DNA from 2 places in the Shewanella sp. A22 genome. Region 1 is predicted to be linked to the other one. Evidence: predicted binding sites of a transcription regulator. Region 1 holds the regulator's gene; the other holds the start of a gene.

The links. Region 1 encodes LexA, which represses DNA repair genes until DNA is damaged. Its sites were predicted from a motif close to TACTGTATNNNNATACAGTA; they were not measured.
Region 2: dinG (ATP-dependent DNA helicase DinG) is a predicted target of LexA. The motif match lies at 4,405-4,424, and genes of this name have one in related genera.

Annotation. Positions count from the first base shown of each region.
Region 1 is NZ_JBSQBN010000025.1:26,404-32,890, reverse strand. It holds gene mtr (tryptophan permease) at 1-368, opposite strand, end outside; gene plsB (glycerol-3-phosphate 1-O-acyltransferase PlsB) at 368-2,791, opposite strand; gene lexA (transcriptional repressor LexA) at 3,055-3,669, shown strand; gene ACWXWT_RS06780 (cell division inhibitor SulA) at 3,666-4,172, shown strand; gene coxB (cytochrome c oxidase subunit II) at 4,568-6,154, shown strand; gene ctaD (cytochrome c oxidase subunit I) at 6,164-6,487, shown strand, end outside.
Region 2 is NZ_JBSQBN010000054.1:18,493-24,979, reverse strand. It holds gene ACWXWT_RS11310 (MotA/TolQ/ExbB proton channel family protein) at 1-289, opposite strand, end outside; gene ACWXWT_RS11305 (DUF3450 domain-containing protein) at 289-1,071, opposite strand; gene ACWXWT_RS11300 (DNA polymerase II) at 1,942-4,335, opposite strand; gene dinG (ATP-dependent DNA helicase DinG) at 4,456-6,487, shown strand, end outside.

The sequences.
Region 1 (6,487 bases):
GATAAACTGTGATTCACTATTGAACCACCGCCACTGATATAAGCGTAGGTTAAAATATACAGCACAAAAGCAATCGATACGCCATTGATCACCCGCCAGAATTGACCAAGTGTCACCCGCGTTAAGGTGTCAAAACTGTCTCCCGGTTCAAAATGCAAATTGGCTTCTAATAACAATAAACCCGACATTAGCATGCAAAACCAAACACCCAGCAACATGGCAATAGAATAACCAAACCACATACCGGCCCCAACCACGGGTAACGAAAACATCCCGGCACCCACTGTGGTACCAGCAATGATCATCGCCCCACCTAATACAGACTTACCGTGAGTTCGATGCTTAGCCGCATTCATATGATTAGCCATTATTGTCCGTGCTCCGCTTCCACACTATCAACAATAGTTTGTCTAACTGATGAGCTCAGTAATTTATTAGCATTATCTCGAATTCTGATCACTTCAGCACGATGCTCGTCACTGCATAAATAACCTAACTCTTTGAGTTTTACACTCAAGGTGTTGTACAGCTTTTTGTCATAAAACTCTGGTGCCGTAATCCCATGCAGTGCACCTAATCGCTGTGCTAACAAATGGCTATCTCTTTCCAGCTCCGAACGTTCAATATCGGGTTTTATCGCTAGTAAATTGAAGATAATGGCATAGCGCTGCAAGGTTTCATTGATGGTTTCGGCTAGCAATAACATTTGCGTAATATGGCGAGGAGTGACTGTAAATTGATCTTTACCTGTCAATAAACCTTGTTCAACCATAAAATCTAATATGCTATCAACATGACTAGGCACATCATCAATAGCCATAAATAGCTCCGCTTTTAGTAATGGATAAAAATCCAATACAATGGCATGAATTCGTTCACGGTCGCACACGTCGTAATGCACTAAACAACTGGCAACTAATGATGGTAGCGCCATTAAATGAATAATATTATTACGGTAATAGCTCATGGTTATGGCTATTTTCTCATCAACTGAAATGATCTCACCAATAGGATCTTTGGTGCTAACAAACTTATCTAACGACAAACAATGATCAACAATTGATTTGCCATCACCCTCTGCAACAGATGTGTAATCGGTATAAGGCACGGTCTTAAGCAGGGCTAAATATAAATCAAGCTGACGCTCTAATTGGCTTCTCTCTAGCGCATTTTGTTCTGATGCCAATAACACTAAACTGGTCAATGCCACCGAGCTTGCTGCAGCTGCACCATTAATGTTTGTCATGACACGGTTAGCCAACAAATTAACTGATGGTGTAAACCACGACGGTTTTTGATCTGGGTCTTTAGCTAACTCGTCACGCCACGCTGGAGCTTGCTGATTTAAAAAATGTTGTAGGTTAATTGGCTCGCCAAAGTTCACATAACCTTGGCCAAAATTACCTAACTTACGAATGGCCCCAAACACCTGCCACACTGACTCTTTTTTCTTTTTCTTACCACTTAATTCTTTATGATACGTTGCCACTTCCATCACATGGTCATAACCTAAATACACTGGCACTAAGGTCACTGGGCGCTCTATTCCACGTAAAACACAGTTAATTGTCATCGCCAACATGCCCGTCTTAGGCGCGAGCAAACGTCCGGTACGCGAACGGCCACCTTCTGTGAAATACTCAACCGAATAGCCTTTAGCAAATAACTGGTCTAAATATTCACGAAAAACTGCGGTATAGAGTTTATTGCCATTAAAACTGCGGCGAATAAAGAATGCCCCGCCACGGCGGAACATTGGGCCTGCAGGCCAAAAGTTAAGGTTAATACCTGCTGCAATATGCGGTGGTACCATTCCCTGATAATACAAAATATACGACAACAACAGATAGTCCATATGACTACGATGACAAGGCACATAAACAATTTCGTGACCATCATGGTGTAACTGCCTAACCTGCTCAGCACCTCTAATATTGATGCCACTGTATAATTTATTCCATAGCCAAGTCAGAAAACGTTCTGCTATGCGCACTAAGCTATCGGAATAATCAGCCGCAATTTCATCGAGGTATTCAATGGCGGTTTCACGTGCTTTTTCGACCGACACTTTTTTGTTTACGGACTCTTCTTCAATAGCTTTCTTAATTGACTCTGATTTTAATAGAGAGGCAAATAAAACGTGTCGATTAGGTAATTGTGGCCCCGTCATTACTTTACGTTGGCGACGAAAATGCACTCGAGCGACTCGGGTTAATTTATGAGCGATTCGTTTGTCTGTTCCGTGCTCATCAGCCATATAACGAAGCGATAATGCATTAGAAAACTGTACAAAATTATGCCTTCCCAGAAATAAAATCATTAACCATTTACGTAACCATGTTGGATTTTCTCTTTCGAATACAGCTGCTTTCATGCTGTCGTCTTCTTTACCAGGAGTGCGTCCCCAATAAAGGCAAACAGGAACCAACTGAATATCTAATTCGGCGTTTTCACTATGAAGAGACAACAAACTAGTAAAGTAATTAAGAAATTTTTCGCCACTTTCACGTTTACCAAAGAGAGGTTTGCGCCCCTCTAGGCACACAACTCTAGGCACCCTTAAACCATCAAGCTGTAATGGTTCATAAGGACTGGGCATACCAAAACCCTCTGTAATTTCGCTTAAAGCAGCGATATCACTGATAGATTCCGTTTTCATTAAATAAACCAAAGGTTTGGCTGGATCTATATTGAGGTCATCAAAAGGATCGTGGGGAACCACAATGGTCTGCACCATCCATTTTTGAATCCATTTTAATGCTCGTAAAAATATTGAATTTGGTTTTGACATGGTTATTTTCGCAACATAAGCCACTGTAATATTGTCGCATAGGATACCAGAAACCACCCCGCTTACACTATCTGGCTTATTTATCTTTACTTTCTGGATTTTTCCAGAAGAAATAACATAAAGAATAAATAACAAATATAGATATATAACAATAGTTTACACAAACCCAAACAAGCTACGCACAAAAAATAGCTGGTTAATACTTGCACGAACAAAAACACTGTATATAATGACAGCCACTGTATAAAAAGACAGGAATCATCATGAGACCGTTAACGCCGCGCCAAGCAGAAATTTTAGACTTAATTAAAAACAATATCGCCGAAACAGGTATGCCACCCACTCGAGCTGAAATTGCAAATCGTCTTGGCTTTAAAAGTGCTAATGCCGCCGAAGAGCATTTAAAAGCATTGGCCAAAAAAGGCTTTATCGAGATCATGCCTGGTACATCAAGGGGGATTCGCCTACCTCATGAAGAACAGATTGAAACCGGTTTGCCACTTATTGGTCAAGTCGCTGCTGGAGAGCCTATTTTAGCTCAGGAGCACGTTGAACAATACTACCAAGTCGACCCAAGTATGTTTAAACCTGCCGCAGATTTTCTGTTACGGGTTCGTGGCGACAGCATGAAAAATATCGGTATTTTAGAAGGCGACTTACTCGCTGTGCATAAAATGCAGCAGGCACGTAATGGTCAGGTTGTCGTGGCACGGGTTGATGATGACGTCACTGTTAAACGATTTGAACAAAAAGGTAATATGATTTTTCTGCATGCCGAAAATGAGGATTACAACCCAATAAAAGTTGATTTAAGTTGCCAAAGCCTAACAATTGAAGGGCTTGCAGTTGGCGTTATCCGTAATGGAGATTGGTTATGAACAAACTAATAGGCACCGCGCCGCGCCACCCAGGCTTATGGGTAGATTTAACACAAACAGAATTGCATGGCAGCCAAACCATTCAAACATTACAAACGGTCACTCAAGGTGAAAAAGAACTCAGTCAATTGTGTAGCCAGCTAGCAATATTAAGCCAGCAAGGACGATGGATAGTATTAATTAGCCCGCCTCATATTGGCTATAAACATATGCTAGCAAGTGCAGGAGTGAGAATGGATCGCATTTTACTGGTGCACACCAAAGATGAAGTCGAAACATTATGGGCCATGGAAAAAGCACTCATAAGTGGTACCTCTAGTGCTGTAGTCACTTGGACAAGCTCACTTGATGCTCGCGATAGCCGCCGTTTAGAAATAGTAGCCAAAAGCGCACGTGCTTTAGGTGTCGTAATTGAAGATGTAAATACTCACTTACCTCAAAAACATCAAATTGTTAACCATGCAGTAACAAATAGAATAAGTAATTTTAGCTCAGTTCACTAAGCACGAACCCTTAATTACCAAGCCCTGCATTGAATTCAGGGCTTTTTTTTCATCTTTTTTCAGCCAATTAGCCAACAAAGTGATCTTGATCAATATTTAATCTACAAGTAATGTGGTTAACAAGGATGAAACATTTTTGTCTTTAATTGGACGTGTATGACAGAAATTAAGATGACTGTCATACAAATGAGCCAAATAGAAATTGATTAGTTCAGTTGTAGGTACAAGTGTGGAGTACAGCGAACAATAAAACCGTAGACAGTCTGTTTACAACCACCAAGGTACTTTGAAGTCATCAAACTTTTTTCGGGAACCGAAGAGTTTGCATAGAGCAGAGAATTACTGTGTGACTCTTCTTTGTAGTTGCTATTTGCAATTAGCAGAGGAGTAGTCTTGTGAAGCAATGGTTGTATTGTTTATTGGTTGTGTTTATAGCACTTCCGCTTGGGGCAACAGAAATGCCCCTCAACATGACTCAAGGCGTGACAGATATCAGTGGGCAGGTTTATCACCTCCACATGACGATTCTTTATATCTGTTGTGCTATTGGGTTAGTGGTGTTTGGGATCATGATTTATTCAATGATTTACCACCGCAAATCAAAAGGCGCAGTCGCGGCCAATTTCCATGAAAGTACTAAAGTGGAAATTGCTTGGACCATCATTCCTTTTATCATCTTAATAGCAATGGCTATTCCAGCCACCAAAACCTTAATTGCCATGGAAGACCCCAGCGATGCGGACCTCACCATTAAAATTACTGGGTCACAGTGGAAATGGCATTACAGCTATTTTGACAAAGACATTGAGTTTTACAGCTCATTATCTACTCCAAGAGAGCAAATTGAAGGCAGTGAAGCCAAAGGTGAGCATTATCTCCTTGAGGTCGATAAGCCATTAGTTCTACCCATTAACCAAAAAGTCCGTTTTTTGATGACATCCGATGATGTTATCCACTCTTGGTGGGTACCCGCTTTTGCCGTTAAAAAAGATGCTAATCCTGGATTTATTAACGAATCGTGGACCCGTATCGATAAACCCGGTATTTACCGAGGTCAATGTGCAGAATTATGCGGTAAAGACCATGGTTTCATGCCGATTGTGGTACAAGCTTTGTCGGAGGGCGATTTTGAAAATTGGTTGGTTGAGCAAAAACAACTAGCAAGCAATGCAGCTTCAGAGGCGGCGGCATCAATGTCCCAAACCTTGTCTATTGAAGAGCTAAACACACAAGGTGAACAAATCTATATTGCTAGGTGCGCCGCTTGTCACCAACCTAATGGTGCAGGACTACCTGGTGTGTTCCCCTCATTGATTGGCAGCCCTATTATCAAAGGTCCTGTTGAAGGCCACATCGATATCGTCTTAAACGGTAAATCTGGTACTGCAATGCAGGCTTTTGCTAAGCAACTTACCGCCCAAGAAATTGCCGCTGTAATTACCTTTGAGCGTAATGCGTGGGGCAATAATAGTGGTGATGTTGTACAAGCGGCTGATATAGGAAACTTTTTAGGCAGTAACGAGGCAAGCACCGAAGCAAATAAAGCCGTCACCGATGCAGCAAACACTATTGCAACAACGGCAACTGATATTACCGATACCGTCACCGAAAAAGCCACTCAAGCCGTTGAAGCGGTTGCAGAAGTGGTGGCCCCTGAAGATCTGCCCACGTTAACTTTGGAGCAGTTAATGGCTGAAGGTGAGCAAGTTTATGCCACGACTTGTGGCGCATGTCACCAAGCCACTGGCGCAGGTTTGCCAGGTGCTTTCCCTTCACTTATTGGCAGCCCTATTGTTAGCGGACCTGTTAGCGAACATATCGATATCGTTATGCACGGAAAACCAGGTACCGCAATGCAGGCATTTAGTAGTCAACTAAGCCCTCGAAAGATGGCGGCGGTGATTACTTATGAGCGCAATGCGTGGGGAAATAATTCTGGCGAAGCGGTGCAACCAGCCGATGTCGCGAGCCATGGACAGTAGGGGAAAACAATGAGCACTACAACGCACGATACAATTACTACCGCCCATGATGATCATCATCACGGCGCTCCAAAGGGGCTAATGCGCTGGCTACTCACCACTAACCATAAAGATATCGGATCGCTGTATTTATGGTTTAGTTTCATTATGTTTCTTACTGGCGGCGCAATGGCGATGGTCATTCGAGCTGAGTTATTTCAGCCCGGATTACAACTAGTAGAACCTAACTTTTTTAATCAAATGACCACTGTTCATGGTCTCATCATGGTATTTGGTGCCGTAATGCCCGCTTTTACGGGCTTAGCTAACTGGTTAATACCAATGATGATTGGT
Region 2 (6,487 bases), on a different contig from region 1:
ACTGAGCAATTTTACGCTCGTTATCTAAGAATGCTTGGTTTAAATCTTTACCACGTTGCTTTTCAGCAGAAAGCGCGTTCTTTTCACGCTTAAGTAATGCGGCTTTATCGCCTCGTTCAGCTTGAAACTCTCTTTCGCGCTTAGCGTTAGACTTACCTTCGTTAGCACGGTCGACTTTAACTTGTTGTAACAGTTGGTCGATAGTTTTTGGTGCATCTGCAGCAGAAACCATACCAGCAGTTAAAGAGAAAGTTGCAGCCACTAGCGCTGATGTAATTAACTTCTTCATTATTGTGCAGTCTCCGCAGCAGGAATTGGTAATGCGAATAGGTCTAGTGCGCCTTGCTTACGAGCAATGCGGATACCTTTTGTGATGTCGCGTAGATAGCTGTCTTCTAACTTGTTCCAAGCTTTAGTGTCAGCGTCATACATCCATGCTATTTTTTGATCTAAGCTTTGTGCATAAAGAGCAACACGACCTAAATTAAAGAAATCAACTAACACTTCTTTTCCATCTAGGTTTAGCTTACCAGTATGAACTGCAACGAAGTTACCGTATTCACGTTCAATGCTATAAGCATCAAGAATAAGACGATACTTCTCTGCTAATGTTACTTCTGCAGTGTTAAGGATATCTTTTAGATTTTCAACACGAGCATGACGCGTTTCGCTGTTGAAAGGTAAATCTAAATTTACAAACTGCTCTAAAGCATCAACCATTTTAAACATTAATGGCACAACACCTTGACGGAGTTTATCGACACCGTTGATGTCAGTTTGAATAGAATCGAGTGTTTTTTGTTGATCAGCTACCAAGCCTGCAACGTAATCATTATATGACTTCAATGATTCACGCTCATCAGCAACGCTGCCATACTCAAAGAGCATGTCTTGTGCTTGGTCAAAATATTTGTCGACTTTCTTTTGTGACGCAGCTGAAGCAGCGTTAAGGCTGCTATCTGCTTTTTGAACGTCAGCTAGTGGATCTGCAACAACGAAGTTGCTACCAGCTAAAGCTAGAGCGCCAACAAGTGCAGTAGCGATTTTTGTTCTATTGCTTACCTTGGACATAGTTCCCAACCAATTTGAAGTGAATTAAAAAGTTCAACCTAGCAAAATAGCGATGATCTAAAATAGTTATCAATGCCAATTCACTAAGTACGTCTTTTTCTTGTGATTGTTTGTTTTCTTCCCTTTTCTGCACCGATTAAGGCGCAGACCCGTTGGCATCATTTCACAAAATGTTGACCTGTGTCAACATTTGCAAAGCGTAAAGACTAGTGGAAAGAGCAGTTAAGATAAGGAATGTAAATGAAAGGTGAATAAATATACATCTTCAACATAAATCTGTAGTAATTAAGTGTTACACTAAATTATTTTTCAATTTAAAATCAACTAGATAAAACGAATTATCATCACAATTATATTTACTGTTTATAACAAATATAATGGTGCCTATAACAAATTTACTCTTGATGCGATTATTTTAGCAGCATATTACATCAACTGCGTTGTAATGTAATATTAACAGTACCTGTACAATCTCAATAATTAAAAAACAAATAATATACAAATAAAGAGCTTGGGTCATAAATTACACTTCACTAAAAAAAGTGAGTGAACAAAAAAACAACATTTTAATTTACACCAATTTCTAATAAAGTCACCTTCAACCAAAAAGTTTACATTACACTCGTTGATAATAGTAAAAGTATTGAGCACTTTGTAGACATTGGCGAATCAAGATTTCTCGCGATTAATCGCTAGCACGATTCACCAAAGAGCGAATACACACCTTTCACATTACAGTGGTTGATAGTTTGGCCATTTTCAAATATAGAACTTAACGGTCATTGAATAACATCAGACGTAAGATCAAACAAACTACCACTTAAAATCAGTTACTGACACCGCTTAGTATTATTATTGGAATAAAATAATTTAGATTAAAATCATCTGGTTATTTATCATAGAGTCAAAACTATAACCACTCAGTTGTAAAATAGGATCTGCTATGGGCCGAATTTGCTTACTTATATAATATTCATAATCGATATTCTGTGGTTTTGCTTCAATTGCCTGTGCGCCAGTCAACGTCATAACGTATTTAATTTGTTGTCCTTTACGAGTCACGTTTACGTCATCCAGAAGTTGAGCAAGCTGTTTAGCGGCTTTTACATGAGGGGATGATTTAGCGGTGTAATCTTCAACATTTCTCCTCAATCGTTTTTTGAAAATAAGTTCATTATCTCTAGCGCCACTTTTAATTGCCGCCAGCTCATTGCTCAAGTAATCAATGACATCCTCGCCCTTGAAAAACAATTCATATAAATGATATTGCATTCTTCGCGCGATAGGGCTCCAATCACTTCTTACCTGTTCCATACCTTTAAACGTCAGTTTCAATTGTTGAGTGTCATTTAACACTGCACCGACATAACGTTTTTTACTGCCCTCATCAGAACCTCTAAGCGTAGGCATAATAAATTGTTCAAAGTGGGTTTCAAATTCGAGTTCAAGATAACTGTCTAATTGATATTCATCTGCGCACCATTCAAGCCAGCGTTGAGTAATTGATGTCGACAAGTGCTCACCAACCGCTTGGATGTCATTAATCCCATGATGATTCCCTAACCACACAAATGTAGAATCGGTATCGCCATAAATCACTTGATAACCACACTCTTCTATCCATTGTTTAGTCAGTTTCATTATCTGATGACCGCGCATGGTAATAGAACTGGCAAGTTTTGCATCATGAAATACACAACCTCGAGAGCCTAATACGCCATATAACGAGTTCATAATAATTTTTATTGCTTGTGATAAAGGTGCATTTTTATCGCGTTTAGCCCGCTCACGTTGTTCCGCTAAACTTGCAATTAACGCTGGTAAAATAGGTTTATTCCGACTGAATTTAGCGCCTAGATATCCATCTACAGTAGTGTTATCAACATTACAATTACTGTCATGCAAACCTTCAATTAATCCTTTGGGATCAATAAGGAATGTTCTGATAATCGACGGATACAAGCTTTTAAAATCTAATACCAAAACATCTTTATAGTAGCCTGGGATAGATGACATAACATATCCGCCGGGACTCTCAAGCCCCTGACTAGCGGGATGGGCTGGCGCAACAAAGCCACTTCGATGTAAGTGAGGTAGATACAAATGATAAAATGCGGCAATAGATGCGCCAACACGACCAAACTCTAAGCCGGTTAATTTGGCTCGTTCAAGAGCAAAATCTAGTAATTGAGTTTTTTCGAAAATATCCCATACCAAACGACAGTCCGTAAGGTTATAAAAAGCCAGTGCATTCTTGTCTGTTTCAAATAAATGAGTGATTTCTTGACCACGATTTTCAACATGGTCAATGGCTTTCCCTTCGGCTAATAAGTGCCGCGAAACAGACTCTAACGAAAAACTATCAAATTGATAAAATGCCGCTTTAAGCCAATCAATACCATCCAGTACTACACGTCCGGGTAGCGATAAGGTTTCAGGCCGATATTTGTCAGCCACTTTCCAGCTAAGTTCAGTATCACCTCGGCCGATGGTTAATGGGATTTGATGTAATGCGCAGCGTTTATACAGCAAGGCTAAGTCAAAGGTGACCACTGCCCAACCGATGATAATATCGGGATCATAGTCGCTAAACCATGCAATTAATCTCTGTATAAGCTCAACTTCATCCTTAACCCAAATAATAAACTCATGGCATTGTGCTTGTGGTTCGCCCACCATAATGACGCATTGATAATCTATTCCATACAAACCGACCGAATAAAGTTCACCAGCAAAACTACACTCAAAATCCAGTGAAACCATCTTCAAATGAATATCAACAGGTTCGTTAGCGGGTATTTTTCTAGCCCGATTAATCTCTAATAAAGAAATTGATGAAGTTGAATTAACCGTTTGATAGCGCCCATTGCATTCTATATCTAAGGCAATAAACCGTTCGATAAGATAACGTTGTTCAGGCCTTATATCGGCTTCAAATAGCGTAATACCAATATCATTGGCAATACGGCTAAGTAATTTTAATTGCGTATTTGATTTAAGATATAAGGCTGTTATGGGTTCATGGGCAAAACTCATCAATGATATCGATTCAGTTCTAAGTGCAAAACCAGCTCTTTGAATTAATTGATTAACATCTTGCTGACGGCAGAAACATATCACTTCACTGTGATAAAGCTCAGCTAACACAGGGCCCTGAGCCGTTTTAATATAATATTGAAGCACTAATTGCCCATGCCGATAAATGGCATGGCGAGTTAATATCAGTCCCTTCAGATTGATATTAGTCTCAGGGTTATTTGTCAGCTTCACTACGGGTACGAATTCCTGCACAAGTTTACTCAATTTGATTTATTACTTCGTGGCATGCTAATTCACTGTTATTATGTACAGCATAATTCAGTCTATGCAGAAATCATACTTCCTATGCTACCGGATAACATAAAAAGTCAAATTCGCACCATTTATAAAGAAGTTGCCGCATCTATGCCACAATTTCGATCTCGTCGCGAACAAAACTATATGGTAGCGGAAATATCTAAAACCTTAGCGGGTGAGTATGACAAAGACCGTCGCATTATTGTGGTTGAGGCTGGAACAGGTATTGGTAAATCCTTGTCCTATATCTTAGGCGCTATACCTTTAGCGGTTGCCAGTAAAAAGAAAGTCTGTATTGCCACCGCAACCGTGGCACTTCAAGAACAATTACTCCACAAAGATCTGCCTCACTTTTTGCAGCAATCAGGAATTGAGTTTAAATTTGGGTTAGTAAAAGGTCGCCAGCGTTATGTCTGTTTGGCCAAACTTGAAGCCATGATAGGTGCACAAGATGGTTCACAAATGGCTATGTGGCAGACTAAGCCCGATCAAAGTCAAATAAATGAATTACAAAAACTGCATCAAGACTTTCATCAAAAACGCTGGAATGGTGAAATAGATACCTTAAAGCATCCTATTCCTGATTTTTTATGGCAACAAATTTGTTGCGACAAACACAGCTGCCATCGTCAAGTGTCTGCGCATCATAATTGCCCGTTTCACAAAGCCCGTGAAGATGTCGACACATGGGATGTATTAATTGTTAATCACAGCCTACTATTTGCCGATTTAGAGCTTGGCGGTGGCGTCATTTTACCCGAGCCAGAAGACATGTTTTATGTCATCGATGAGGCTCACCACTTGCCCATTGTTGCAAGAGACTTCTCCAGTGCTCAAGCTACATTGCGTGGTGCTTGTGACTGGTTAGAAAAAGCATCCAAAACCTGTTCTAAATTACAAAATCAATTGAAAACCACCCACATTATCGCCCCCGTACAGGCGATGCTTGATCACATTACCGACTTAACTAATCTTCTGACTCAAGTGGCTCATTATTGTGATACTCAACCACAGCTGTTTGCTAACCCTGAATCTAGACTTCGTTTTGAACATGGTCAATTGCCGCAATCATTATTAATTCAAGCAGAAAATCTTGCTACGGCTTCTGGCTCTGCAGTGAAGCAGTTTAATAAAGTGGTGTCGGTATTAAATGAAGCAATCAAAGATGGTGAAGTGCCTAAACATCAGTCGGAAGGTTTGTTGTCTGAAACCGGATTTATCTTACAGCGGCTAGATAACTTACATAAGTTATGGAAGATGATGGCCAAAGAAGACAGTAAAAAAGGCGCACCAATGGCACGTTGGGCAGAATTAATTACCGGTAAACAACAAGATTATTTATTTTGTTCATCGCCTATCGAGGTCGGCTTTATGCTGGAGTCTATGTTGTGGCAAAAAGCCGCTGGAGTGGTATTGTGTAGCGCAACACTTAGAGCGTTAAATAGCTTCAACCATTTTGCTCATCAAGTGGGACTATCAATGAATGATGGTAGTCGTTTTTTGGCCTTGTTATCCCCTTTCGATTACGAAAATAATGCGACCTTATTTATTCCTCAAATGGTGTGCGAACCGACTGACGATAATTATACTGCTGAACTTGCTGAGCACATTATTGCATTAATCGATGGTGAAATGGCAACCTTAGTCCTATTTGCTTCATATTGGCAAATGGATAAAGTGGTCGAGTTGGTTGAAGGCAAAATCCCTAAAGATCAACTTTTTGTCCAGGGCGCCATTCCCCGGCAACAGATCTTAGAACAACATAAAAAACGTTGTGACGAAGGGCAAGCCAGTATTATTTTTGGCACGGGCAGTTTTTCTGAAGGTCTCGATTTACCTGGGGATTATTTAACAAATTTAATCATTACCAAACTTCCGTTTGCCGTTCCAACTTCTCCAGTAGAACAAGCTCATGCAGAATACCTAAAAGTAAAAGGCGGCAACCCATTTTTACAGCTGACAATTCCCGATGCTTCACGTAAATTAGTCCAAAGTTGTGGCCGACTTCTTAGAAAAGAACAAGATTATGGCCGAGTCACTATTTTAGACCGCCGTTTGGTCACGAAACGTTATGGCAAAT